Regions from separate parts of the Pelosinus sp. IPA-1 genome, predicted to be linked through region 1. Evidence: riboswitches for the same ligand, from Rfam matches in the RefSeq annotation. Region 1 holds a riboswitch; the other holds the start of a gene.
What was found. Region 1 has a riboswitch for glycine ahead of QSJ81_RS06925 (ABC transporter substrate-binding protein). Riboswitches for the same ligand answer to the same signal wherever they lie in the genome.

Region 1 (15,114 bases):
ATCCGGGGATAGAAGTAAATCTAGTCCATATCGTAACTACAGGTGACAAAATATTAGATGTACCTCTGGCTAAAATTGGCGGGAAAGGGTTATTTACAAAAGAACTAGAGACTGCCATGTTACGGGGAGAAATTGATCTGGCAGTACATAGTCTTAAAGATATGCCGACGGAATTGCCAGAAGGCTTATTGTTGGCCGCTATTACAGAACGGGCTGATGCTGGTGATGCTTTTATTAGTCCGAAGTATGGTACTGTGGAAAACTTGCCACAGGGGGCTAAGGTTGGGACGTCTAGTTTAAGGCGTAAAGCACAGCTGCTCAAGTATCGACCTGATCTAGTGATTCATGACCTACGGGGGAACTTAGATACGAGATTGAAGAAATTAGATACGGGAGATTTGGATGCGATTCTATTGGCAGTTGCTGGTCTAAAACGATTAGGTTGGCAGGAGCGAATTACCCAAGTATTGCCGAGTGAAATTTGTTTGCCGGCAGTTGGACAAGGAGCCCTTGCAATTGAGGCGCGTAGTGATGATGAGGAAGTTTTAGAAATGCTTGCCTTTTTGAATCATCAAGAGACTCGCCTAGCCGTAGAGGCAGAGCGTGCTTATCTAGCGGAGGTAGAGGGCGGTTGCCAAATTCCTATTGGCGTCTATGCAACCGTGAATCAGGGTGTATTAAACTTAGAGGCCGCTATATTGTCTGTTGATGGTGTTCGCCAAATACGCAAGACGATTAGTGGTGCCCCAGCAGAAGCTAAACAACTTGGTAAGGCGTTGGCCCAAAACATGTTAGATGCAGGTGGGCGGGAAATTTTGCAGGAGCTAGAAGTAAATCAATAATAAATGGATAAACCACAAAGATACAATGCGCGCTAGCGCGGCACACAAAGAAAAAGTTAAAGGAAAGTATGAAAAGACCTTTGTAGAAGAGCTTTGTGTCCTTTGTGCCTTTGTGGTTTAAGGTATTTTTAAATAATTGTAGCCTATCAGGAGGAGAGAATATGAAACAAGGAATGGTCTATTTAGTAGGGGCAGGTCCTGGTGATTATAAATTAATTAGTGTAAAAGCCCTAGAATATATACAGCAAGCAGATACCATAGTTTATGATCGATTAGCAGATGATCGCCTTTTGTCAACAGCACGTCCAGATGTAGAACTTATTTATGTGGGCAAGGCTTCTAGTAATCATACTATGCGTCAAGAAGACATTAATCAGTTACTTGTGGATAAAGCTAAAGAAGGTAAAAATGTAGTACGGCTAAAAGGTGGCGATCCTTTTGTTTTTGGGCGGGGCGGGGAAGAGGCATTAACCTTAGTTGAGAATAAAGTATCCTTTGAAGTAGTACCAGGTATCACTTCCGCCATTTCCGTACCTGCTTATGCTGGTATTCCTGTGACTCATAGAGGCGTTGCGACTTCTTTTGCGGTCATAACGGGTCATGAAGATCCAACTAAAGCAGAATCTACGATTAAGTGGTCCCATTTGGCTACTGCGGTAGATACTTTAGTATTTCTAATGGGGGTAGAGAACCTACCTCATATTACAGCAAAATTAATAGAAAATGGCCGCTTGGCGGATACTCCCGCTGCAGTCATTCGCTGGGGTACGAAACCTGAACAACGGGTATTAGTTACAACAGTAGGCAAAGCAGCTGCTGATGTAGCAAGGGAGGGTATTAAGCCTCCTGCTATATTTATCGTCGGTGAAGTAGTGAATTTACGTCAAGACTTGGCTTGGTTTGATCAGCGGTTGCTATTTGGTAAAACAGCACTTGTTACTAGGGCTCGTGAGCAGGCTAGTGCTTTGACTTGTCAATTAGAAAACTTAGGTGCGCAATGTATTGAAGCACCATCCATAAAGTTGGTTCCACCAGAAAGTTATGCAGAACTGGATAAAGCCATTGATAAGCTTGCTACCTACAATTGGATGATTTTTACTAGTGTAAATGGAGTAGAACATTTTTTTAACCACTTATATAGTAAAAAACGAGATAGCCGGGCTTTAGGCAATGTGAAAATTGCTGCCATAGGAGCACAAACAGCAGCTGCGCTTAAAAATTACGGAATTTTAGCGGATATTGTACCTTTGGAATTTAGAGCGGAAGGTATTGCTGCGGCATTGACTGGACGGATTGAGCCGGGAATGTCCGTACTCATTCCAAGAGCTTTGGTAGCCAGAGATATTTTACCAGAAAAGCTAAGAGAAATGGGTGCTACTGTAGACGTAGTACCAGTGTATCGTACTCTTACAGGGGATAGCGATGGCGAAATGCTGGCAAAAAAATTGTCAGCTGGAGAAATTGATCTAGTTACATTTACCAGTTCTTCTACGGTGACTAATTTATTAGAGCTATTAGGTTCTAAGGGTTCAGAGCTTTTGCAAACTGCCAAAATTGCATGCATTGGTCCTATAACAGCTGGTACGTGTTTAGAAAATGGCATTAAGCCCGATGTAATAGCAGAGGAGTATACCATTCATGGTATGGTAGAAGCAATTACAACCTTATATAAGGAGGCTAAATAATGAACGAGCTTCTTCGTCCCCGTCGCCTTAGAGTATCAGCGGGAATACGAAAGTTAGTAAGGGAAACGACTCTTGAGATAAATAATTTGGTTTATCCCTTGTTTGTTGTGCCAGGAAGTGGGATTCGTAAAGAAATTCCTTCTATGCCCAATGTATTTCATCTATCTGCGGATATGGCAGTCAAAGAAGTGGCTGAAGCATATGCCTTAGGCATACCGGCTGTTATTATATTCGGAATCCCTGAATATAAGGATGAACAAGGTTCAAGTGCCTGGGATATGAATAGTCCGGTACAAAAGGCTATGAGTTTGATTAAAGCAGCCCTTCCTAGTATGGTTGTGATCGGCGATGTGTGCCTATGTGAATATACGAGTCATGGTCATTGTGGTATGCTAGAAGGCCATGAGGTAGACAACGATAGTACATTGCCACTATTGGCGAAGACTGCTCTTAGCCAAGCCCAGGCAGGGGCAGATATCATTGCTCCTTCGGACATGATGGATGGTCGGATTTTAGCCATTCGTAATGCGCTAAACGAAAATGGGTACAAGAATGTATCCATTATGTCCTATGCAGTGAAGTATGCCTCGGCTTATTATGGTCCGTTCCGTGATGCAGCTGATTCTGCACCACAGTTTGGTGACCGTCACAGTTATCAAATGGACCCAGCTAATAGCCGAGAAGCTATGCGTGAAGTAGAGTTAGATATAGCCGAGGGCGCAGATATCATTATGGTAAAACCGGCGTTAGCCTATTTGGATATTGTTCGCCAAGTGAGAGATAACTTTGATTATCCTCTTGCTGTGTATAATGTGAGTGGTGAATACTCTATGGTAAAGGCAGCAGCAGCCCAAGGCTGGATTGATGAGAAACGTACTGTAATGGAAACTTTGCTCAGCATGAAACGGGCAGGTGCAGATATTATTATTACCTATCATGCTATGGATGTTGCCCGCTGGTTAAAAGAAGAATAAAGATAACAAATATATAACCACCAAGACACAATGCCCTTAGCGCAACACACAAAGGAGAACATAAAGGATAAGCCCTTTGTGAAAAATTTTGTGCCCTTTGTGTCTTGGTGGTTCGATTATTATTTTTTTAGGGGGTCTACTAATGACATTGAACTTGGAAAAATCAATTAAGGCATTTCAAGAAGCGAAGGAATGTATTCCTGGTGGCGTCAATAGTCCTGTTCGCTCTTTTCGTGGTGTAGGTGGTACGCCACCTTTTATTGCTAGCGCAAAGGGAAGTTACTTGTATGATATCGACGGAAATAAATATATCGACTATATTGGTTCTTGGGGGCCAATGATTTTAGGCCATGCCCATCCTGCAGTAGTGGAAGCCTTGACTCAAGCTGTAGGTAGAGGAACGAGCTATGGGGCACCTACCCTTTTAGAGACAGAACTAGCTAAATTAGTGAAGCAGGCTGTACCATCAATGGAATTGGTACGTATGGTTAACTCCGGTACAGAAGCTACGATGAGTGTCCTACGTTTGGCAAGAGCTTATACGAAACGTAATAAGATTGTAAAATTTATTGGCTGTTATCATGGTCATCACGATAGTCTTTTAGTGAAAGCCGGATCTGGTGCCGCTACCCTAGGAGTTCCTGATAGTCCAGGCGTTTCTCAGGCTGTTGCTGGCGGAACAATTTCCGTAGACTATAATGATATTTCCGCATTGAAAGAAACTTTTAGTAAATACGGCGAGGAGATTGCGGCCGTTATTATAGAACCTGTAGCAGGTAATATGGGGATGGTATTGCCGAAAGAGGGGTATTTAGCAGCTGTACGAGAAGTGACAGAACAATATGGTGCATTACTAATCTTTGATGAAGTAATGACTGGTTTTAGAGTAGCTTATAATGGCGCTCAGTCTGTGTTTGGCATAAAACCTGATCTTACCTGCTTAGGCAAAATTATTGGCGGTGGGTTGCCTGTAGGTGCGTATGGTGGACGGCAAGATATTATGGAGTTAATTTCTCCAGCGGGTCCCGTATACCAGGCTGGTACACTGAGCGGAAATCCCTTGGCAATGACGGCAGGTATTACAACGTTGTCAATACTATCTCAGGCACCTGAATTGTATGAAGTGTTAGGTAAGAAAACAGAAAGCTTATGTGCTGGTATTCGGGCACAGGCAGACAAATTTGGCTTCTCCTTACAATATCATCAACTTGGCGCTATGTTTGGCATGTTTTTCACCGACAAACCAGTTTATGACTATGAAAGCGCTAAACAATCAGATATTGGTGCTTTCAATACCTTTTATCATGCAATGCTAGAAAAGGGAGTATATATGGCTCCTTCACAATTTGAAGCAGGCTTTATGTCAGCGGCTCATTCAGAAGAAGATATTGCTGCAACCATTGCAGCTAGCGGTTATGCTTTTGGCAAAGTGGCAGAATATCATAAGCAAAAGAAATAATGCAGGGTAAAACCCTTATGCAGATTACCCACAGCCAAATGGCTGTGGGATTATTTTTTAAAGGGAGTAGTGTTAGTTTGTTTTTATGCAATAAATCATCGTTTATTTCGTCAATAAGAGTAGTGAAACGATTTAAGTTGAATCGATGAGATTTGGTAGAAATGAGGAATTATCATGTCGAGTGGAATTATCTTTATAAATTCTGCCTTTGTATTCTATACCATTGGAGTTTGGAGTGAAAAAATACAAGGTGAGTTGAAAAGAGTACATTTAATCTTATTTTGGTTTGGGATTATTTGTGATGTTCTAGGAACAAGGGCGATGGGGGAATTTTCTAAGACACAAGTAGAAGGAGTTAACCAAGCTATTTCTCAGTACATGCAAATACCTAACAATTTTCACAGCCTTACTGGTATAGTGGCACTTTCATTAATGCTACTACATGCATGTTGGGCAACTATTATTATTGTAAATAAAAAAGATATTTGGACAAGAAAATTTCATCGTTATAGTTTGATCGTTTGGATATTATGGTTAATACCATTTGTAAGTGGAGCAGTTTTTCATTTCATGTAAAAAATTGGTTGGTAAGCTCGACTAACATACATAAGAAAAACGCTAAGCGTCCTTTTTGAACCACAAAGACACAAAGGGGTTCTATCCATTTCATTCCCATCTTCTTTGTGTGCCGCGATAGCAGCATTGTGTCTTTGTGGTTCAATCTTTTAACTAGAAACTTATAAATTCTGATACCATAAAAAACTCCTACAGCTTTTCGGTTTGAAAAGACTGTAGGAGTTTTTTTCATTTCTATTATTATAAACTAATGGCTCCAGTTACTATTGCCACCACGATATTCAATATCATTAGTCCAAAGGCCCACCATATGCCGCCTTTTTGTAGGTCGCCAAAGGTAATATCACACATTCCCACCAATAACCATAATGCTGCTACCAGTGGACTCAACATGTGTACCGGTGTTCCCAACAAGGAGGCTCGACCAATTTCCGCAGCACCGATTCCATAAGTCGCAGCCATCTGGTTCAGTACTGGTAACACGCCAAAGTAGAAGGCGTCATTGGATAACAAGAAGGACAGTGGAGCACTTAACAGCGCTGTAATCATCCCCATGTGTGATCCCAAACCAGTTGGGATAATTCCTATTAGAAATGTTGCCATAGCATCTGTCATTTTAGTTCCTGTTAATATGCCCATAAATATCCCAGCGGCGAAAACCACTGCGGTAACCTGTAGAGCTTCTTTGGCATGAGCCAACATACGCCCTTGCTGTTCTTTAACCTTAGGAAAGTTTACAATTAAAGCCAATGCGCTTCCCGCCAAAAAGATGATTGGAATCGAGACTCCGATCTTCTTTTCTACAAGTAACAGGCCCATAAGAGTTAGGGTCATAATCAGATTAACCCAGAATAATTTAGGACGCTTAAACTCAGGATTTTTCGATACCACTTCTTTAGCAATGCCGTCGATCATAGAGTCTTCTATTTGGATAACTCCCAATCTAGCCCGTTCTCTTTTACCCAATACATATCCCATCAATGCTATATAGGCAAATCCACAAATGATTACAGGAACCAAGGGATTAAAAATTTCAGCTGCATCAAGTTTTAACGCTGCTAAAACCCTAGCCGTGGGAGCTGCCCATGGAAACATATTCTTCACGGCAGTCACCATTGCGCATATTACTGCTAATATGACGGGATTAATGCCAATCCTCTTATATAGAGGTAACATTGCTGTACAGGTAATCATGAAGACTACAGCACCTTCTCCTTCTAAAGAGGCTATGATTGCTAATAAAGTTGTTCCTACAACGATTTTTAGCGGGTCACCTTTAACTTTCTTTAATATTTGAACAATGAGTCCATCAAATAAACCCACGTCCACCATAATACCAAAATACATAACAGCAAACATCATCATAATTGCCGTTGGTGCTATGGTCTTAACACCATCCATCATAAGCTTACCAATTGTGGGAGCGAACCCGCCTAATAGTCCAAATGTAATCGGTATAATAATTAGTGCAGCAAATCCAGTCATCCTTTTAGACATTATTAGGTACATGAAAGTAATAACCATAAGAAATCCAAGTAAAGTTAATATAATAGAACGACTCCTTTCAAATTAACAATTTCATTTAGATTATAAAATTAAATATTATGAAAATATAGAAAAAGGTCATTTAAAACATTTAGTTCATAAAGAAAATAGAGAGTTGGAAATTTGAAAAATACTTATATAATACTATTGAATAATTTGATGTATTGTTTTATAATGATACTTACAGTGAATGTTTTTTCTACAACTACATATGTTTACCGAATGAAGTTTGCGGGAGAGTGGCTAGAATAGCCCGCCGAAGGAGTAAAACTCTCAGGCACTCGGACCACCGAGTAGAACCGTAAGTGGACGGAACTCTGGAGAGACTCTTAAATTGAGCGCCGAAGGTGAAATACAGCAATGATAAGTTGCTGACAAATCTCTCAGGCAAAAGGACAGAGACAAAAATCGTGATATACAGGGATATTTCTATATCTCTTTATATTGTGATGCTGAAAACGCCATTTTTGGTGTGTTCATTTGTTTTTCCAGAGTCAAATCAGAGATGATTTGACTCTTTAATTTTTATCCGATGACTAAACCGCTCTAAAACTCCCTTCTTCATCTCGTTAACAGTCTGTAATTCCCTGCCCTTGAAGGTCAGGGAAACAGGCTGTAAACTCGAAATAAGTTCGAATTAGGGGTCTCCGGACCCAAGGCTCACTTATATAAGCGGGAGTTAAGAGCGGCTAAGTTCCTGGATAAGTGCGACTAAGATTCAGATGGAGTTAAAACTCCATCTAAATCAAGTCTTCTTTATATAAACAATTTAAAAAAGGGGAGAAATTTTTATGAGTAAAATTAGTTTTAAGTTGGTAGTGGTATCTTTGGTAGTTCTAATAATGGCAGGGGTTCTCGCGGGCTGCGGCAGTTCTAGCTCGAAAGATATTAAAATTGGTATTCTCAATGAAATGACAGGTGGTAATGCGACGATGGGGACTTCGTCGGCAAATGGCGCGAAAATGGCAATTAAAGAAGCCAATGCAAAAGGCGGGGTACTTGGCAAGCAACTCCAAGCCGTCATTGCTGATAATAAAAGTGAACCTTCTGAATCGGCAAATGCTATGACAAAGCTAGCAACACAAGATAAAGTAGTTGCTGTAACAGGTATCTTTGCTAGTTCGAATGCCATTGCAACTTCAAGCGTAGCGGAAGCAACTAAAGTTCCTTTTGTGGCAGTAGGGGCTACTAATCCTAAAGTAACAGTAGATGAGAAGAGCGGTAAGGTGAAAGATTATACTTTTAGGGTCTGTTTTATCGACCCCTTCCAAGGGACAGTTGGAGCAAACTTTGTACTTAATACATTGCAACTGAAAAAGGCAGTTATGTTAGTTGATAGTAGCAGTGATTATAGCAAAGGTTTATCATCCTTCTTTAAAGATGCCTTTACCAAAGGCGGCGGAAATATTTTAGCGGAAGAAGCTTATTTGCAAAAGGATCAAGATTTTAAAACCATTTTGACAAAAGTTAAGGCATTAAATGCGGAGGTAATTTATATCCCGGGTTATTATGAGGAAGTAGGTAAAATTGTGAAACAAGCCCGCGAAATTGGGATTACGGTACCAATCGTAGGTGGGGATGGATGGGATTCACCTAAGTTAGTAGAAGTAGGAACTGGAGCCGCCCTTAATAATACTTATTTCACCAATCACTATTCGGTAGATGATACTAGTGCTACTTCTCAGGCTTTTGTAGAGGCTTATAAGAAGGAGTATGGGCAAGTGCCAGATGCTATGGCTGTCCTTGGTTATGATGCAGCGAACATTGTAATTGATGCGATTAAACGTGCCAATAGCATTGATCCTGAAAAGATTCGTGAGGCTTTAGCTACCACCAAGGATTTTTCAGCAATTACGGGGGCGACGACCTTAAATGCAACTCATGATGCTGTTAAGAGTGTAGTTATTATTGAAATGAAAGATGGTAAACAAGTGTTTAAAGCCAATGTAAAACCATAATAAGATAGAATAAACTCCTGTACTATTCTACTAAGAATTTGTACAGGAGTTTTGTTCCGGAATCAGAAAGTATACACTTCCTTGATTCCAAGTAAGAACGACTAAGGCTTCTGCCTGCGTCCGAGGACTTGGCACAAGCCAAGTCTTTTCTTATATTGCACGTTTTTCCTCTACTTCGCATAGAATACAAAAAAAAGTGTAGTGATGTATTAGGTATAAATATATTCTGAATCATCTTAAATGAAAATTTCATTTCAGGAGGGAAAAGTATGGAAGAGGATAGAAAATCCAAAGCGTGCGATGGTTGTTGCGATTTGATTTTTGAAACTATGCCCAATAATCGGCCACCTGCGATTGCCCAGGCTTTTTGGCTACAGGCAACTGCTACAGGAGAGATTTGCGGCAGAGGGTGTGAAGGACATATTCAAGTATCAGCTCAAGGGCTAATTCCCCTAGGAGTGTATACTTTATTTTTTGTAACGGATAGAGGGCTTTGGCCGGCAGCTCCTTTATCAGCTGTTTATACCTCTGATGGTTTTGACCCAAATCGACTAGTTGTAAATACTAATGGTACTTTAAATTACTACGTTGCTCCCTTAGATTATAATCCATTAAGAGGCATTCCCACGCCGAGTGGTGTAGCCAAAATTACAAGCGTAATTATTTCACTACACAGTGATCGGCTTACTAATGGCTTAAGTCTTGGCGATCCCAATGTTAATGTATTTAATCAGTTAACGGCTCCCATGTGTTTTCCCCGTACAGAGGAGTAAACAACACGTAAGAATAGAATTAAAGCAAAACACTATTCCATTATAAAAAATGGTAATAGTGTTTTGCTATTTCAACGGAATACATATTTTTACACTTAAATTGAAATATATAGTAAATAATAGAGGAATTTAAATGAATATATAGAAAATGTTTACATATATGGAATTCGTGTCTGCGGATAAAAATGAGGTGTAAATGTGACATTAATTGATACATCCTTACTGGCAACAATATCAGGTACGATAGCAGTATTACTTGTGTACATATATCTATATGTGCAATATAAGGAACCATTTATAGGATTGTGGATTTTAAGTTGGTTAATTCATCTAATCCGCAGTATATTTTTTAAAATGCCCATATTTGGGGGGGCAGGGGTAGAATTTCAAATTTCATTTCAAATCTTGTCAGTTTTGTCTAGTTTGCTACTTGTATGGGGAACTAATAAATTTATTAATAAACGCGTGAGTAGGCTGTGGTTATACGGAGCAATTATTAGTAGCGGGTTAAGCTATTTTGCAATTGGATCACATCAAGATTTCTTCTATAAGGCTATGCCCTCATGTACCTTCATTAGTAGCATTTATATTTGGACTGGTATTGTATTTTTTTACTATTTAAACATTACTGGAGTGGGTAAATATATTACTGGAGCTGCTTTTATTCTTCTAGGAGCCCATACTATCGATTATATTTTTATGGAGAATGTAGTATGGTTCGCTCCATGGGGTTATTTATTTGATGCAATATTACGGTTTATTATAGCTGTGGGCACCTTATTAGTGTATTTTGAAAAAACACGGGAAGATCTAACGAATAAAGAAAAATACTATCGATTATTTACGGAAAATGCTGTGGATATTATTTTTCGTTACCGAATCGTCCCCGAGCAGGGTTTTGAATATATTAGCCCAGCAGTTACAGAAATTACTGGGTATACGGCTGAGGAATTTTATAATGATCCTGAGCTAATATTAAAAATGATTCACCCTAAAGATGTAGCATTATATGAGGATGCAAAGAAAAACTTGCATGTGGCTAATTCTATGGTGACTACCCGGGTACTTTGTAAGAATCTTAGTGAAATATGGGTGGAACAAAAGTTCAATTTTATTTATGGAGAAAATAATCAAATTGTTGCTATTGAAGGAATTGCACGAGATATAACTACTCGAAAAATGTTAGAACAAGATGTAGCCCGTCTCGATCGACTGAATACAGTTGGGCAGATGGCAGCGAGTGTCGCTCACGAGATTAGGAACCCTATGACTACGGTACGTGGATATTTGCAACTGATTGGAAATAAAAAAGAATTTGCTCTCTATAAGGAACAGTTTGTGTTGGTAATGGACGAGTTGGACAGGACAAATTCCATTATTAGTGAGTATCTTTCTCTTAGTCAAAATCGGGTAATGGATTTTAAATTGTGTCAGTTGAATGAAATTATTGAATCCATGTATCCGCTGCTGCAGGCTGATAGCAATGCCTGTAATAAATATATAAAACTAGAATTACAGAGAATTCCTAAATTATATATCGATGAAAAAGAAATCCGACAATTAATATTAAATCTGGTTCGTAATGGACTAGAGTCCATGAAAGAAGGAAAATCATTAACAATCCGAACTTATTTGGAAAATGAGGAAACAATTTTGGCCATACGGGATGAAGGTGGGGGGATCGCTGCTCACATTTTAGATAATTTAGGCAAACCCTTTGTGACGACGAAGGCGGACGGAACAGGAATTGGTTTAGCGATTTGTTATCGAATTGCAAATCGTCATAAGGCAAAGATAACGGTAGAGACAAGTACACAAGGAACCACATTTTTTATTTGTTTTAAACTACTACAGGGATTGGCAATGTAACGAAAAAAGATAATAGAGTATTAGAAAAAGAGAACCTTTAGTGAGGTTCTCTTTTTTTTTGCAAAATTTACTTATAATTACAAAAATGTCCATTTTATTACAAATCTTACAGGAGTTTTCATTGTGGAGAGAAGAACATGGTTCTATTAGGAGGTGGTGCCTATGAATCGGCTATAGCTTTTCTCTAGTCAGTAGATAATTTTATGGTCAAAAAAGGAGGACAAATGTATGAATTTACAAACGGCAGAGCTAAAAGTAAGAACTAGTGAGGGTAGTGAAAATTGTATAAAAATTAAAAAAGCATCGACTAAAAGAGAAAGGGAAGCTATTTATAAGTTGCGTTATCGAGTGTACGTAGAAGAGATGGGGAAAACGCCCATGTTGTCGGCGAATCATAAAGAAAAGAAAATTGTAGATGCCGTAGATGACCAGAGTGTGTTGTTATATGCCCAATTAGGGGCAGAGGTTATAGGTACTATAAGAGTAACCGTTGGAAATATGGGGGCATTTCCGACTGAGTTACAACAAGTATTTAAAATGAAACAATTTGATGATTTCTTACAAGGAACGGCAAACCAAAAACATTCTTTAAGCACTAAAATGATGGTTATTTCTAAGTACCGAAGTTCGCAAGCGGCCTATCTATTATTATCGAAAGCGTATGAAGTATTTCGAGATGAAGGGGTGCAATTTATATTTGGAGGATGCAGCCCTTATTTGGTACCCCTGTATGAACGTCTTGGCTTTCGGAGATTGGGGTATAACTTCATTGAACGTGGCTTTGGTCTGATCATTCCATTGTTTTTAATTACAGAAGATATTAAACATCTCCAGACGGTTAGATCACCCTTCCTCCGTGTTGCCAAACAAAGAAAAAACAGCCCAGATGCGGCAAAATGGTTTTTAGAGGAATTCCCACAGTCGACTAAGGTGGTAAACACTCAGTTAACCACCAAAGAACAGCTGTGGGCTTATGTACAAGGAGAATTAAGGGGTCAGAGTATTTCTATTCTCAAAGGATTAATGGAAGAAGAAGCAATGCAGGTATTGCATATGGGCACAATCTTTCATTGCCAGGAAGGCGACACCATTATAAATACTGGCGAAGTAACAAAGGAGCTATATATCTTGCTGTCAGGGAAGGTTACGGTACTATCCAATGGGGTGGCAAGTGAGAAGGTGCCAGGGCAATGCTTCGGCAGAGCAGGGTTAATACAAGCACAAGTACAAAAAAATGACGTTTCTGCCACTACTGAGTCGGAAGTTATGGTAATTTCTCAGCAAGCTTTCGAAAAGTTTTACAGAAGCAATCCTACGATTGGCATCAAGGTTTTACAGAATCTAACTAGTTGCAAAGGGTAAAAGTAGAGGTTCTCTAAAAATAAAAAGTGGAGGAATTGAAATGAAATATGGTATTGAATTATTACTGGTAAATAGCCTTGCAATAAGGCAGCGAATTACATCGGATACGGCGTTAGAAAATAGTTTGGCAATGATTCGTACGTATCTTGAAGATACGGGAATTGCGGCAGAAATTATTGATAATGTTCGTACCTCTTACATTGAAAAAGGTGTACCTAGATGGTGCTTGGCACTTCTTCGCTGGATTGTAGGATTGCAGTTAAAGGTATATCAGAAAGGAAATCAAAAATTAGCTTTATTTCTCATGCTGTTTAGTTGGCCCTTGCAAGCCTTGTCCTTGTTTTGCAAGCGTAGGTACATGAATCAGATGGTGGAAGACATCGTCAAGATGGTTAAAGAACAGGAGATTCCTTTTGTCGGTATTAAGACATGGTATGGTGATTCTTTTCAATGGGCGATTCATTTAGCGTCTCGGCTTAGAAGGGAATGCCCAGAAACCGTTGTCATTGCTGGCGGACCTCAAGTAAAGGTATATGGTGAAAATACCTTGAAAGATGATGAGTTTGACCTAGCCATTATGGGGCCAGGCGAAGAAATGCTAGAACAGTTAATTAGATTGCGCAGAAAAACCCAAGGAAAAGCTGCGTTTTTAAAAGCAGTTAAGGATGAGATTAGCAGTTCGCCCTTACTTAGAACTGGTGGTTTTCATGCAGTGAAATGTGTAAATGACAAGGCAAGTTTTCAGGAAACCATTCCCCGTTATCGAGGTGTTGATTTAGAAGATAAAATACTTTTTCACACCTTAGTAGATGGTGTGGGGTGCAGTTGGAATCAATGCAACTTTTGCTCCCATACTAGGCAGCTTATCCATTATCAAGGTCGCCCTGTAGAACAAATTATCGAAGAAATGAGAGCTATGACAAAGCTTGGCATTGCTTTTTTTCGATTTAGTAGTTCAGAAACACCTCTTGAACAAGGACGAAAAATTGCCCAGGCAATACTTGATAGTGGCCTCAAAGTAAACTATTCTATGTTTATACGAGCTACCAAAGTATCTAGTCAAACTTATGATGATTTTTCAATTATGATAAAATCAGGCTTGAGAGCAGTTTTTATGGGAGGCGAAACGGGGCATGATCTGATTAATGACCAAGTTATGAATAAGGGGGTTACTAAGAAAGAGATTATTGACACGATACAATGCATAAAGTTAGCTGCGGATATTGTCAATGAACCATGCCGTATTGGACTTTCCCTGATCTATCCGTGCCCTTTAGTTGCGAATGTAACCTTAGAGGATGTTTTCGCAGAAAATATCAGCCTAATTGAGCAAACAATGCCGAGTACAGTTGTTGTAAATCCTCCTGGAGCCTTTCCTGATACGGAATGGTTTGATCAGGCAGATCAATTTGGTTTTGATATTGGTGATGACTTTGTCTATAGCCTGATGCGGTATGAGTATTCCATATACAAGCCTGCTGAGTTCTGGCCTAAGTTAAATGTGTCTTTACAAGGCATGCAAAGTATAGATTTACTCCGTGAAACTGGCAAACTCCGTAAAGCCGTTGCAGATATGGGAATTCCTACGGACATTTCCGATGAATATCTCATGATGACAGAAGCGATTGGCTATCGTTCAAAATTGGATTTATTGAATTTCAAAAAAGATTCCCTTTTGGACATCATGACAGGGAGTACCTATTATTCAAAAGATATTGTAAAACGTATTAATGATCATAGCAGAAAGTTAGCAAAGCTGAATCAATAAATGTACCTAACTTTTAGTAAATAGGAAGGGGTAGACTTTCACTGAGTATGTGAACGTCTACCCTAAAAATTAATTACTTGCTTTTTATAAATCAGAAGACATAAAATATAAGTGGACTAGCCGGACATGTGATAACCAAAAGTAAGGAGAGACATATGGCAGATAAAAAAGTGTACGCCGTTAGAAAAGGCAGACAGGCAGGTTTATTCTATAGCTGGCCCCAGTGTCAGGAACAAATAAAAGGATATTCAGGAGCTGAGTATAAGAGTTTTAAGACGGAAGAAGAAGCGAATGCTTACCTTG
Region 2 (15,114 bases), on a different contig from region 1:
ACCTATAAGGTACGTAATTAAATATATTCTTCACATCATTCATTAATTAAAAAAACTTCTAAGTTTAATAGATTTGATTCTAATTTCGCAAGAAGTAATATTTTATTTACAGATGATACGCACGTTTAAGGTTAATGAGAAGCATATCACTTAACAGCGAAAAATACTTTTGTGCATCAATTATAAATTCTAATCTATCTCTAGGATGTAATTGTTATAATTTTCACAGAAACAGTTATCTTTGTTTTTTACTGACATATATATATGGATATAAGGAAATTTTTTTAAAGTGAGGAATGTATATGTGGGAAAAACAAGTTGATTTGGAACGAATTGTGGAAATTCGGACTAAGACTATAGTGTATTTTGGTGTGGGTGCGATTACTAAGATAACCGATATTGCGATCATTTTAGCTAAACAAGGAATTAGTAAGGTTCTTGTAGTTACTGGTAAGGGGTCACATATCAAGTCTGGTGCTTGGGGACATGTGGAACAGGCCTTTGCTGTTGCTGGTATAGCACCAGTATTATACAGTAAAATAACTCCCAATCCGACGGTTGATCAAGTCGATGAAGCAACACAGTTAGCAATGGAGTTTGGAGCACAAGCTGTTATTGCTATTGGTGGTGGCAGCCCAATTGATGCAGGTAAGAGTGTGGCGGTTTTATTAGCTAACCAAGGTAAAACAGCACGTGAACTGTACGAATTTGCTTTTGTACCTGAAAAAGCAGTTCCGATTATCACCATCAATTTAACCCACGGAACAGGGACTGAGGCAGATCGTTTTGCAGTTGTAAGTATACCTGAGAAGGAATATAAGCCGGCTATAGCCTATGACTGCTTATATCCCATGTACTCTATCGATGATCCAGCCCTCATGACTACTTTACCTGCTGATCAGACAGCCTATGTATCAATTGATGCTATCAATCATGTTGTCGAGGCGGCTACCACTAAATTGGGCAACCCTTTTGCCATAAGCTTAGCTCGAGAAACAATTCGTTTAGTTGCCCATTACCTTCCATTAGCTCAACATAATCCGAAGGATCTGGAAGCACGCTATTATTTATTGTATGCTTCAATGATCGCTGGTGTTGCCTTCGATAATGGACTTTTACATTTTACGCATGCTATGGAACATCCTCTTAGTGGCATGAAACCAGATTTGGCCCATGGTTCAGGACTAGGCATTTTATTGCCAGCAGTAGTGAAACACATTTATCCAGCCAAGGGAACTATTTTAGCAGATATCCTAGCACCCTTAATACCTGGAATCAAAGGTACTCCAGAAGAAGCATATACTGCTTACAGTGGATTGAAACAGTGGCTTAAGGCACTCGGTATAAAAGAGAACTTACGTGAGGAAGGGTTTGTTGATGGTGATGTGGCCCGTCTTACAGATTTAGCTTTTGAAACTCCTAGTTTGGGGCTACTACTCAGTATGGCACCAATTGAGGCCAGCCGGGAGACAGTTGCTGCTATATATGCGGATTCTCTATAAAATAATGCTTACAAGGATTCCTGGGCGGAATCCTTGTAAGCATTTTGTATGTTCACGAGAAATATTACGACGATAAGATATCTTCAGCATAGAAAATTCAGATGTATTAGTTATTATACAGATTATGTGACTTATATTGAAAGTGAGCCAATATTTGGTGTCATTACTAGACGACACACAGAATACATTTATTATATAAAAGAAAAGAGAGTAGCGAGCTTTCTTTTATATAATGCCCAACGTTACCGATACTCTATTGAGAATCAGTTAGTTATCTATCCTAAAGTAAAATGCATGTTGCATCTTATTTAGGGATTTCTCCTGAAACATTAAGCCGACTTAAAAAAATGGCAAAAAGCACTTTTTATCATCATATCTATTAATAAGTAAAATCCTACAAGGATTTAAATGCGAATTTTAACAGGGATAATCATCGATAAAATACGATTGACATAAATTAGCCATTTTGTTAGAATATTCTTAATAGTAAAATAATGCATATAGAATGATGGTTATAGGGAGAGATCGCTGAATGCGGCGCCGAAGGAGCAAGAACTTTGTCAAACTCTCAGGCAAAAAGGACCGTAACCGGACTATACTCTGGAGAGTACGCCTTGTAAAGGCGTCACCGATGGGGAGCCTATTTAGGCAAAACTCTCAGGTACAACAGACAGAGACAAAGGGGGATTCGTCCGCCTTTGTCTCTGTCTTTATTTTTAAGAAAACAAGTAGAAAGGGGAGATGGATTATGGCAGCATCAAAAAAGACGCCTCTATATGAGACTCATTTAGAGTACGGTGGAAAGATTGTTGAATTTGGAGGTTGGTTACTGCCAGTACAGTATACCGGGATTTTGGAGGAACATCGAGCAGTTAGAGAAAAGGCTGGCTTATTCGATGTTTCACATATGGGGGAGGTACTTGTTAAGGGGCCTGATGCCTTTGCATTTGTACAAAAATTAGTAACGAATGATGTATCTCGCCTTGCTAATCATAAAATACAGTATACGCCCATGTGCTATCAGGATGGTGGTACTGTTGATGATTTGCTTATTTATAAACAGGGTGAAGAAGAATATTTATTAGTTATTAATGCTGCTAATATTGAGAAAGATTGGCAGTGGATGCAGGAAAATAAGGGCGGCTTTCATACAGAATTAATCAATTTATCCGATCACACAGCGCAGCTAGCCTTGCAGGGTCCCCTAGCTCAGGCTATTCTTAGCCAATTGACAGATATAGCTTTAGAAAATCTAGAGTATTATTGGTTTTTACCAAAAGTAATGTTGGCGGGCAAGGAGACGCTAGTATCTAGAACTGGTTATACTGGCGAAGATGGATTTGAAATTTACTGTCGCCCAGAGGATGCAGCATCATTATGGAATTCTATAATGACTGCAGGTAAATCTTATGGGCTGTTACCTGCAGGCCTAGGCTGTAGAGATACTCTGCGTTTTGAAGCTTGCCTGCCACTCTATGGGCATGAATTATCCAAGGATATTTCCCCCTTAGAAGCAGGGATTGGTATGTTTGTGAAGCTGGACAAAGGTGACTTTATTGGTTGTGCTTCTTTGGCAGAGCAAAAGAAAAATGGCGTAAGACGTAAAAATGTAGGTTTTGTTATAACTGGACGAGGGATAGCTCGGGCTGAATATCCTGTAATGGCACAAGGACGATGTATTGGGATAGTAACCACAGGAACCTATTCGCCAAGTTTGGATAAGAATATCGGTCTTGCTTTAGTAGAAGCCGAATTTGCTATAGTTGGACAGCAATTTGATATAGAGATTCGTGGTAAAAAAGTAGCTGCTCAAGTAATTCCTAAACCATTTTATAATAGAAAGGGGAAATAAAAATGAAAACTCCAGTAGAATTAAAGTATTCACGCGACCATGAATGGGTGAAAATTGAGGGAACTCGTGCAAGGGTGGGTATTACCGATTATGCTCAGTCTCAGCTTGGTGATGTAGTGTTTGTTGAGGTGCCTACAGTGGATAGCAAGATAGCTGTAGGGGCGGGTTTTTCAGTGGTAGAATCAGTGAAAGCAGTATCTGATATTTATGCACCTGTTGGTGGTGTGATTGTGGAAGTAAATGAGACGCTTACTGATGCACCAGAAATTATGAATGAAGATCCTTACGGCGAGGGTTGGCTGGTAGTCATCGAAATAGCCGATCCAGCGGACTTTAACCAACTACTTAGTAGTGACGAGTATGAAAAATTAATAGCTGAAGGAGGTCATTAAAATGGGGTGGAGTTATTTACCTCATACTTACGAAGACCGCCGTACCATGCTTGCCGCCATTGGTGTAGAGAAAGTGGAAGATCTTTTTAATGATATTCCCACCCATCTATTATTTAATCGCCCACTACAGTTACCAGCTCCCATGTCGGAGCCAGATTTGATAAACTACCTTCATAAATTAGCTGGGGTAAATGCTAATCTCCAGGAATATACTTGTTTTCTAGGCGCAGGGGCTTATGATCACTACATACCAAGTGTGATTGACCATGTAATAAGACGTTCTGAGTTTTATACAGCTTACACTCAATATCAACCAGAAATCTCTCAAGGATACTTGCAAGCATTATGGGAATACCAAAGTATGATCTGCCAGTTAACAGGGATGGAAGTCTCTAATGCTTCCATGTATGACGGTGGTACCGCCTTAGCCGAGGCAGCAATGATGGCCTGTAACGTCACAAATCGCAGTGAAGTGCTGGTAGTAAACACAGTGCATCCTCATTATCGCACTGTACTCACTACGTACGGAATGGATTGGGGATATAAACCAACAGAGTTTGGTTATAAAGATGGTACTGCAAATAGGGAAGAACTCACACAATTAATAAACAAAAATATCGCTGCTGTTATCATTCAATCACCTAATTTTTTCGGGTGTATTGAAGATATAAAAAAAGTTGCTGATCTTATTCATGCAGAAGGAGCATTGCTTATCGTGGCTGTCGATCCTATTTCCTTAGGTATTTTAGAAGCACCTGGTGAACTTGGTGCAGATATCGTAGTTGGCGAAGGCCAGTCTATGGGATTGGCGACTGCTTTTGGTGGTCCTTGTCTGGGTTTTTTTGCTGCTAAAGAAAAACTGATGCGCAAGATGCCTGGTCGTATTGTGGGGCAGACCGTGGACCATGATGGTAATCGAGGATTCGTGTTAACCTTACAAGCAAGGGAACAGCATATACGTAGGGAAAAGGCGACTTCAAATATCTGCTCCAATGAAGCTTTGTGCGCCTTAACAGCTGCTGTATATTTGAGCGCTGTTGGTAAAGAGGGCCTGCGTCAGGTAGCCGAATTATCACTGCAAAAATCTCACTACGCATACCGTGAGCTAACAAAATTAGAAGGATTCAACTCTGTATTTGGGGCAAGTTATTTAAAAGAATTTATTATACGTTGTCCAAAATCTATTACCCAAATCAATGAAGAATTACTACATGAAAAAATGATTGGTGGATTGGACCTTGGTATTTATTATCCAGAACTTAAAAACTGTATGTTATTGTGTGTAACAGAAAACAGGACACAGGACGATATTAACCGATTGGTAAAGAAATTGGGGGCGATAGTATGAGAAAAACTAAATCCTTGATTTTTGAAATAGGGAAAGAAGGTCGCTGTGCTGTAGATATGCCTAAATGTGATGTACCACAAGAAGCCATTACATCATTAATACCCCAAGAATTTTTACGAAAAAATCCTGCGGCCCTGCCAGAAGTCAGTCAACTAGATTTAATACGTCATTACACAGAACTGTCTGAACGGAATTTTGGTGTAGATTCAGGTTTTTATCCATTAGGTTCGTGCACCATGAAGTATAACCCAAAAGTGAATGAAGATATCGCCCGTTATCCTGGATTTGCTTTATTGCATCCTTTGCAGCAGCCTGAAACAGTGCAGGGAGCCTTAGAACTGTTATATAACATGGAACAGTATCTTGCTGAGCTTGCAGGAATGGATGCTGTTACCATGCAGCCAGTTGCAGGTGCTCATGGTGAATTGACAGGATTAAAGCTGATTCGGGCCTATCATCGGCGCAATGGGGAAACTCGAAACAAAGTTATCGTGCCTGACTCGGCTCATGGCACCAATCCTGCATCAGCTGCCGTATGTGGGATGGAAATTGTAGAAATAAAGTCAAATGAAGATGGATCGATCAATTTAGATGCACTCCGCACAGCAGTAGGGCCAGATACGGCTGCCCTCATGTTGACTAATCCAAGCACCTTGGGATTGTTCGAAACCAATATTCAAGAAATTGCTAGCATTGTCCATAATGCGGGTGGACTATTATATTATGATGGGGCTAATGCCAATGCCATTATGGGGATTGTTAGGCCTGGAGATATGGGCTTTGATGTTGTCCACTTTAATCTTCATAAGACCTTTGGTACACCACATGGAGGTGGTGGTCCAGGCTCAGGACCTGTAGGTGTAAAGCGTAGCCTTGTTCCATTTTTGCCTACCCCTGTGCTCACTTTTGATGGAAGCAAATATGACCTGGATCATAATCGTCCACTGTCTATTGGCAAGGTACATTCTTTCTATGGTAATTTTGGGATTATTGTTCGTGCCTACGCTTATATCCGTGCTTTAGGTCCAGATGGATTGCGCCAAGCCAGTCAAGATGCTGTAATGAATGCCAATTACTGTTTGACCCAGTTACGGCAGCAGTACCATGCTCCTTTTACTCGTTTTTGTATGCATGAATGTATCTTAACATCCAAGGAACAAACACAATATGGCATTCGAACACTAGATATTGCCAAGCGACTACTGGATTATGGTTATCATCCACCCACCATATATTTCCCTATGATTGTAGAAGAAGCACTTATGATTGAACCAACGGATACAGAAAGCAAGGAAACCTTAGATGGATTTATTGCTGTAATGAGGAAAATTGCGCAGGAGGCCAAAGAAGACCAGTCCCTAATTAAGAGTGCTCCCAGTACTACTGTAGTTGGGCGTTTAGATGAAACTTTGGCCGCTCGCAAACCGGTTGTAAGATGGAAAGAGTAATTTGTTTTACATACCCCCAGAATACCAAATCTATCAGTGTCACAGAAAATCGCTGTGAACAAAATTGCGCTCATTGTGGTGGTCATTATCTGAAACATATGTTGCCAATCTCTGCTATGCAGGAGAGCAACGCTACTAGCTTTTTGATTAGCGGCGGCTGTAAAGCTGACGGGACCGTTCCTATTGGTCAGCATATTTCTGAACTGAGAGCCTTAAAACAAGGAAGGCTTTATAATCTTCATGTGGGATTAATAGATAAGGCTGAAATTGTAGAAATCACTGAGATTGCTGACTGTATCTCTTTTGATTTTGTTGGTGATGATGAGACCATTCGTGAAGTCTTTGGTATAGAACGGACAGTAAGTGATTATATCCATTGTTATAAAGAATTACGTCAAAAAGTTAAGGTGATGCCCCATATTTGCATTGGTCTACATGCTGGTGAGATCAGAGGCGAATATCAAGCAGTAAAGCTTTTACAGGAGCTTGGTATGGATGCATTAACATTTATTATTTTTACACCAACTCGTGGGACTCGTTATGCAAATTGTTTGCCCCCAAAGATGGAGGATGTAGTAAAACTATTAACGTGGGCTCGTCAGGTATGTCCTTCGATACCCATTCACTTAGGTTGTATGCGTCCTGGTGGGCATTATCGTAGTGAAATTGATCAATGGGCGGTTAAAATCGGTATGGATACGATTGTCAATCCTACGCCTAAAGCTGTGGCACTAGCAAAAGAATTAGGCATGTCTATCTTACGGACTGAGGAGTGCTGCGTACTATGAACCTTTGGAAACTTTCTGCAGGTACAGCCTGCCTAATTGGCAAAAAGAAATTTAAAGCGGATGTTCTTCCTACTACTGCTTATATTATGCTCGGGGAAAGGTGCAAAAATAACTGTCAATTTTGTGCCCAGTCACGGGACAGTGAAGCTAGAGTAAATCTGCTTTCCAGGGTGACTTGGCCAGTTTTTCCGAAGGAAGAAGCTGCCGCCGGAATCAGAGATACTTATGAAGCAGGAGCAATAAAGCGAGCTTGTTTGCAAGTGGTATACAGCGCAAATAGTTGGGATACCACTGTCGATGCACTTGAATTATTACATGCTAACAGTGCGGTTCCCATCTGCATATCCAGTCATCTAGAAACAGTAAAGCAGGCGAGAGAGCTTGTATCAAGAGGCGCAGAAAGGGTCTGTATTGCGCTCGATGCCGCTACGCCAGAGTTATTTGGGAAGGTAAAAAAAGGTCAGTGGGCTTCTAAGTGGAGCCTCTTACTAGAGTGCGCACTGGCATTGCCAGGCCTTGTTACCACGCATCTCATAGTAGGATTAGGAGAAAGTGAAGCGGATATGGTGAGTCGAATGGCGGTCTGTATCGACAAAGGAATCCGAATTGGCTTATTTGCTTTTACTCCTATACGTGGGACCCCTTGGGCACATCTGAATGCGCCTACAATTGCTCACTATCGGCGCATTCAGATTGCTCATCATCTGCTTAGGAACGGATATAAGCAGGATATCATTGGCTACCAGGATGGGATCATTTCCGAGTATAACGTACCAAAGGTTGAGTTATTAGGGATATTAAAAGACGGTCAAGCATTTCAAACAAGCGGTTGTGATGATTGTAATCGTCCTTACTATAATGAGCGTCCTGGCGGTCTTATGTATAATTATCCTCGCCGCCTTACGTCTTTAGAAGTTACTAAGGCGATTAAGGAGTGCGAAATTATTAGGGGAGAAAATGATGAACTGGCGACTAATTAACAGTGGATTCGCTGATGCCGCAACAAATATGGCTATTGATGAAGCCATATTACTGGCACATAGCGCTGGTAAAGTTCCGCCCACACTCAGGTTCTATGGCTGGCAGCCTGCTGCAGTTAGTCTAGGATATTTTCAAAGGGTGATGTCTGAAATTGATTTGGACCAATGTAAAGAGCGTAACATTGACGTGGTACGCAGATTAACTGGAGGCAGAGCTGTTCTGCATGACGCTGAGCTCACCTATAGTATTGTTGTCCAAGAAGATAACCCTCTAATCCCTAAAACCATTACGGCATCTTATCGTTATTTTAGCAATGGTTTATTAGTTGGTCTTAAGGAACTTGGTATACAGGCGCAAATGACTGTGCCTGCCGCGATTTATGGGCAAAGGAAAAAACAACCTGCGTCAGCGGCCTGTTTTGATGCTCCTTCTCATTACGAAGTAACAGTGGAAGGGCGAAAGCTGGCGGGAAGTGCCCAGGTACGTAAGAATGGCGTTATTTTACAGCATGGATCATTACTATTGCGCTTTTCCGCTGAGCAGTTTGTAGAGTTACTGCGGTTGCCATCAGTAGAAAAACGCCAGCAGACAGCTCAAATGTTAAAGGAGAGAGCTACAGCGATTGAAGATGTGCTAGGAAGAACCGTGACGTGGCAAGAAGTGTATCATCCCATGCCCGAGGCTTTTGGGACGGCTCTAAGCATCAAGCTAGTGGGTGGAGAACTTACAGAAGAAGAACAAAGAGTAAGTAAAGAATTGGCGTCAACAAAATACAGTCAGGACTCCTGGAAAATGCTTCGATAAGCAGTGGCAACAATACGAGGGAGGAGAAAAAATGGATTATGATGTAGCGGTGATCGGCGGTGGTCCTGGAGGCTATGTTGCCGCCATACGAGCGGCCCAATTAGGCGGGAAAGTATTATTGGTAGAAAAGGATAAGATGGGGGGAGTCTGCTTAAACCGCGGTTGTATTCCTACCAAAACCTTATTAAAAAGCGCTGAAAAATGGCAAGAACTTAAGAGTTGTCATGAATTTGGTCTACAGGCTGAGAATATAGGATTTGATTTTGATGCCATTAGATTACGTAAGAATCAAGTTGTTAACAAGCTGCGTGGCGGTATTGAACAGTTAATCAAAAGCAATGCTATAGAAATGATACATGGAGTAGGAGTACTAGAAGGGCCAAATCGGTTGATTATCACACAAGGAAAAGAGAAAATCAGTTATGAAGCAAAAAATATTATTGTTGCTACAGGTTCTGAGCCCATGCATTTACCTATACCAGGCCAGGATTTGCCTAATGTCATTGACAGTAATCAGCTGCTAGAGATAGATCATGTTCCAAGCAGTATGATGGTCATTGGTGCGGGTGCGGTAGGGATTGAATTTGCCGCTATTTTTCAATCCTTTGGCTCAGAAGTAACCGTAGTAGAAATGCTACCGACAATTTTACCAAATATTGACAATGAAATAGTCAAACGTATGGGGATCCTTCTACGCAAACAGGGCATAAAAATGCTGACAAATACCAAAGTAATTGGTATGGAGGAAAACAACGAAGGCGTTAAGGTTTCTCTTGATAATGGTAAGTCAATTCAAGAACTCACTGTGGGAAAAGTATTAGTAGCAACTGGCCGAAAACCTATAGTAGCTGGGCTAGGGCTTGAAGCTGCAGGTATTGATTACAGCCAGGCTGGTATTAAGGTGAACAGCAAAATGGAGACCAATATACCTGGAATTTATGCTATCGGTGATGTCACTGGAGAGGAAATGTGGGCTCATGCCGCCTCGGCAGAGGGTATGGTTGCTGCAGAAAATGCATTGGGTGATAATGTTAGTATGGATTACAGTGCGGTGCCAGGTTGTATATTTACTACGCCAGAATTAGCTATGGTTGGGCTTACTGAGAAGGAGGCTCAAGACACAAACATAGATATAAAAGTTAGTAAATTTAATTTTGCTAGTAATGGTAAGGCTGTTTCTATGGGTGAAACAGATGGTTTGGTCAAAATTATAGCCGATGCTAATAGTAATAAAATATTAGGCATGCACATCTTAGGAGCCCACGCTAGTGATCTAATTATGGAAGGTGCAATCGCTATTCATAATGGCTTAACGGCAGATCAAATTGCACACACAATTCACCCTCATCCTAGTTTATCTGAGACGGTAATGGAGAGCGCCCATGGAATTAATGGTGATATCATCCATCAGTTTATCTTGAAAGGGCGACCTCTATGAATATTTTCTAGTTTACTAAAGACATTTTTGAAATATAAGACACAGCACGTCCATTTAGTAGTGGAATAGTGCTGTGTCTTTTCTGCGTCATTATATTTTTTATCTATAGTAATGTTGGAAACCAGTAGCTCATAAACTGTAGAAGAGGTGGTGAGCGTGGGAAAAACAACATCCCCTAAGTGTAACGTGACAGTAAGTTATAATCCTCATAAAGATTTAGCTAAATTGGCTAGAGGATACGCAGTTATGATTAAAGTTGCTATTCGTATAATCAGGCAGAAGAAGATTTCTGAAGTAGAATGACTTCTCCGGCAAAAAAAATGGACAGGAATGTGATTAGGACGGTATTGAGCGTTCTTTCGTTCAATATCTAAAAAAATAGAATAGATATGGCGTAATACATATCTTTATGTAGTACTGGGGATAGTAGGAGTTATTTTATATAATGGTGGGTTAATTCTAATGAAATGTAAGGATAATATGGTGTTTGCTTTCGCAAGCCTACAATTACTTTGGTTTTTATTTTTCTTATGATATACCAATCATTGATCTATTTGCTCCATACTAGTAAACCAATAGAGGAGTCCTCTAGCTACGGTTCCAACTATGAAGAAAAGTAAAAAGTGATAGAACCAGTTCCATTTATAAAGTTGAAAAATGCCTAATAAAGAATACACAGGCAAGATTACAAAAACGATAACTGCACAACCGATACCATTCCATAGAAGGAAACTTCTCCATGAAGATGTATACTGAAATACTAACATATACATAATTGGCCCCATAGTAAGACCTACTATGAATAAAGGCGGTTGAAATGGAAGGAGCCTGATTTTAAAACTCCACAATCCTAAAAAACCAACAAGAGTAGTATCTATTACAGCAAAGGCTACGGCACAGAGTGAACCTAACAATAGTAGGTCTTTTATCCTTCGCTTATCAACTAGTTTAAACCATATACCATACGTAACGATAAGTACACCAACCGTAATGAACCAACCAAATGAAAAAAGTTCCTTAGAAATCCAATGTTGGTAGGAGATGTTGGCCGATAGTCTTCCAACTTCATACAAATCAGGCATCTTGTTCCCTCCAGTGAGTTGACATACTTAGCCTTTTTAGCAGAATTACTTGTGTTAAAGTGTTGGTTTATTTCACAAGAACTATGCGGTAAAAAGGAGACTAACGTAACACAAACACTAACTATTTAATAGCTTAGTCTAAGATTGTGGATGCGTATGCATGTCATAAGTTTTAATTGCTTATAGCAGGAATTTTTGGGATTAGGTAGTACGTTTAAGATATGTTAGATTTATTTTCTATGGGTGATTTAAAAGCAGAGACTTTATTGGAAACTTAAAAAGGAGTTACATATGTCGCTGGTTATATATAACCAGTAAAGGGATAAAGGTATCATCTTAATAAAGTGATGACGGCTAAGCTAAAAATTAGCTGATAAAAAAACAAGTAAACGATAATTAAGATGGAGGAATTAATATGATCTACAGAGTGGACATACTTTTATTTGATAAATTTGAAACATTAGATGTCTTTGGGCCTGTTGAAATACTTGGGACGGTGCCTGATATCTTTAAATTGAATTTTGTATCTGTTAATGGAGGAATTGTTGAAAGCTCTCAAAATGTAAGAGTAGATACTAATTTATATACAAACGAAAAAAGTAAAGAAAAAATTTTTCTTGTGCCAGGTGGGATTGGAACAAGAGAAAATATTCAAGACAACAATTTTATAAATCTTATTAAAAATTTTTCTAGTCAATCAAAATATATACTTAGCATTTGTACAGGTGCGGCTTTACTCGCTAAAACGGGAATGCTAAATGGAAAAAGAGCAACAACAAATAAAAGAGCATTTAATTGGGTTACAGAGCAAGGGAAAGATGTTCTGTGGATAAAAGAAGCACGATGGGTACGGGATAATAATATATATACATCTTCAGGGGTATCGGCTGGAATAGATATGACATTAGGATTTATAGCAGACCTTTTGGGGAAGGAAAAAGCATTAGAGATTAGTCAAAGAATTGAATACTTCTGGAATGAAAATAGTAACTATGACCCGTTCTCCAAGATGTATGAATAATTGGTTTATATAGAATAAGGGAAGTCAAAGTGGATCCCCAATTTTTTATAAATAGCAATATATCGCAGACAAACAATATACACACAGGGCCTGTTCATTGCCAAATTTACGTTGTACAAAACATTCTCTTTCTTGACCACAAGCATCACATTTCATATATTCAGATTCACTACTTGCAGATAGCATAAATACACCCCTTTTTTAATTTTAGCTTGCAATAAAATCATATCCTTTATACGGAGTTATTCGAAATATTATTACCTTGCTCAATTGTGTATTATTTGTACAAGAGGGCTTGAAACATACCAAACTTTATGAGGAGGTATGGTTGATAACTATCTTTATACATCAGGATTTACTGAAAAAGTGATTTAGATAAATTTATCAATAAGCATCGGAGGTAGAATATGGGAGCAACGAGATATTGTGAAGTGAAAATTACTGTTCTAAAAAAGATCGAAGTAGGTGATATCCACAAAGAATATGCCTCAGAGGGAGTACATACTACCTGTTTAAAATATAATGAAGGACAAGAATATGTGTCTAAGAATTGCAATAAACCCGAAGGATTTTGTAGTTGGGCTTGGGCAGGAGCTCAAGATAAGGTTGTATTTTTAGCACTAGGGCATGATTATCCTTGGATTAAGCAGAAAGGAACTGAAATATTCTGTTGCGCTGATGGGCTTCATCCAATTCTTTATAAATTAGAAAGAATTGAAAATAGTATTTAAGATTTAATAAGCAGTTTTCTTAGATGAAGGCAAATTGTTCAAAGAATGGAAACATAAGAAACTCCCTAGAGTTTAGGGAGTTTCTTGTATTTATTATAGGAAATAATGGATGGCTACATCAAAAGAATGTCCTATTATTTAGTATAATGAAGAAAAGTATTATTGCATATCATACTGTAAATTACACTGTTAGACATTGTTTGGATATGCAATATTTAGAATTACCAGCAACATTAGTATCTGGTGACTTCATCCACTTTGTCCATGAACAGATGAAAACTGAAGCGGGATTGAGTATGCGTTATTCTTTTTCAGGATCTGTATACTTTGAAAGAATGAAAAATCTATCCCTTTATTCTATAAACCGTACTGAAATAAATGAAAGAGTAACTCGTGCTGGATTGAATGATATCTATAATATATGCCTAGTATAAGGAGGTATAAGATGGATAGGAATATATTCCAGTGTATTGATATTAATTCAAAATATTGCCCTTGTTTATTAGCAGAAACGAATCAGTGTGTTGTTTGCAGCCATTTAAAAGGGGACGGTACTTGTAATTGCAACTGGGCGGGAGTATGTATATTATACGAAAAACATTGGCAGTATAAAAAACAACCACAAAGTGATGAAATCATAAAAACAAGGAAGGAAGAAGAGGTTAACTTTGTTATAAAAGAACAAATTAGTGAGAATACATATAGGCTAGAAATGCAAGTGAGTGATGAATTTGCCGAACAATTAACTTCAATTGGTTCTTTTGTTTTTTTACGGCGTCCAAATGATCCACACTTTTTTTCTTTCCCCGTTAATATTATGAAAGTGGAAAATAATACGATACAAGTAGTCATAGAAACCATCGGACCTAAATCACTTAGGATTATAGCCGATAATAACTGTAAAATAGTCGTACGTGGACCATACTGGAACGGAGTTTTAGGTCAGCCCTGGATTGACAATCTTACTTATGGTAAGATAATATTAGTAGCTGGTGGTATAGGGCAAGCCCCTGGTTTACCTCTTGCGGTTAATTTAATGAATAAGGATAAGAATAATCAAGTTTTGACCATATTAGCCCCTGGTAAAGTCGGAAGTATATTTATTGCAGAAGAATTACATCAACTAGGTGCTCTAGTACATGTTGTACCTTCCTTGCGTAAGGTAGGGATGCCTACGCTTAAAAAGTGGATAAATCAGGAGAAGCCCGACCTTATAGTAAGCGCTGGACCTGATAGTCAACATTATGGAATAATAACAGCTATGCAGGAAGCAGGAGTTAATATACCTATGGTGGCGACTAATAATGCTACAATGTGTTGCGGTGAAGGTATTTGTGGCAGTTGCTTAAAAAAGGTACAGGGAAACAAAGAAATTAGACTTTGTAAGCAACAAACTGATTTTTATAACATTATGGTAGATTAATTATTTTTCAAAGGAGCTTATTATATTGGAACGTTTGCAGAAAGTTATCAGTCAAGCTGGAGTTGCTTCTAGAAGAGAATCCGAGAAAATTATACAACAAGGTCGAGTGACGGTAAACGGTAAGGTAGTTACGGAAATGGGGACGAAAGTAATTCCAGGTAAAGACCGGATTATGGTTGACGGTAAACCTATAGCCGGTGAGAAACTCGTCTATATTTTACTGTATAAACCAAAAGGAATATTAACTACACTAAAAGATCCCCAAGATCGTAAAACAGTGGCATCATTAGTTAGTGATATTACG

Region 2: linked by a shared signal. The riboswitch ahead of gcvT (glycine cleavage system aminomethyltransferase GcvT) and the one ahead of QSJ81_RS06925 (ABC transporter substrate-binding protein) in region 1 are both predicted to bind glycine.

What each region holds. Positions count from the first base shown of each region.
Region 1 covers NZ_BSVC01000003.1:19,651-34,764, forward strand. The annotation lists gene hemC (hydroxymethylbilane synthase) at 1-842, shown strand, start outside; gene cobA (uroporphyrinogen-III C-methyltransferase) at 1,004-2,527, shown strand; gene hemB (porphobilinogen synthase) at 2,527-3,501, shown strand; gene hemL (glutamate-1-semialdehyde 2,1-aminomutase) at 3,644-4,960, shown strand; gene QSJ81_RS06915 (HsmA family protein) at 5,135-5,536, shown strand; gene QSJ81_RS06920 (CitMHS family transporter) at 5,777-7,087, opposite strand; glycine riboswitch at 7,304-7,380, shown strand; glycine riboswitch at 7,389-7,490, shown strand; gene QSJ81_RS06925 (ABC transporter substrate-binding protein) at 7,873-9,039, shown strand; gene QSJ81_RS06930 (hypothetical protein) at 9,309-9,812, shown strand; gene QSJ81_RS06935 (ATP-binding protein) at 10,011-11,681, shown strand; gene QSJ81_RS06940 (cyclic nucleotide-binding domain-containing protein) at 11,910-13,043, shown strand; gene QSJ81_RS06945 (B12-binding domain-containing radical SAM protein) at 13,084-14,811, shown strand; gene QSJ81_RS06950 (ribonuclease H1 domain-containing protein) at 14,967-15,114, shown strand, end outside.
Region 2 covers NZ_BSVC01000004.1:84,307-99,420, forward strand. The annotation lists gene QSJ81_RS10115 (iron-containing alcohol dehydrogenase) at 303-1,502, shown strand; glycine riboswitch at 2,009-2,096, shown strand; gene gcvT (glycine cleavage system aminomethyltransferase GcvT) at 2,251-3,354, shown strand; gene gcvH (glycine cleavage system protein GcvH) at 3,357-3,746, shown strand; gene gcvPA (aminomethyl-transferring glycine dehydrogenase subunit GcvPA) at 3,748-5,094, shown strand; gene gcvPB (aminomethyl-transferring glycine dehydrogenase subunit GcvPB) at 5,091-6,542, shown strand; gene lipS1 (LipS1 family lipoyl synthase) at 6,530-7,330, shown strand; gene lipS2 (LipS2 family lipoyl synthase) at 7,327-8,310, shown strand; gene lipM (octanoyltransferase LipM) at 8,288-9,115, shown strand; gene lpdA (dihydrolipoyl dehydrogenase) at 9,147-10,553, shown strand; gene QSJ81_RS10160 (hypothetical protein) at 10,710-10,856, shown strand; gene QSJ81_RS10165 (CBO0543 family protein) at 11,096-11,635, opposite strand; gene QSJ81_RS10170 (DJ-1/PfpI family protein) at 12,051-12,656, shown strand; gene QSJ81_RS10175 (TIGR04076 family protein) at 13,064-13,387, shown strand; gene QSJ81_RS10180 (hypothetical protein) at 13,411-13,821, shown strand; gene QSJ81_RS10185 (hypothetical protein) at 13,833-14,810, shown strand; gene QSJ81_RS10190 (pseudouridine synthase) at 14,833-15,114, shown strand, end outside.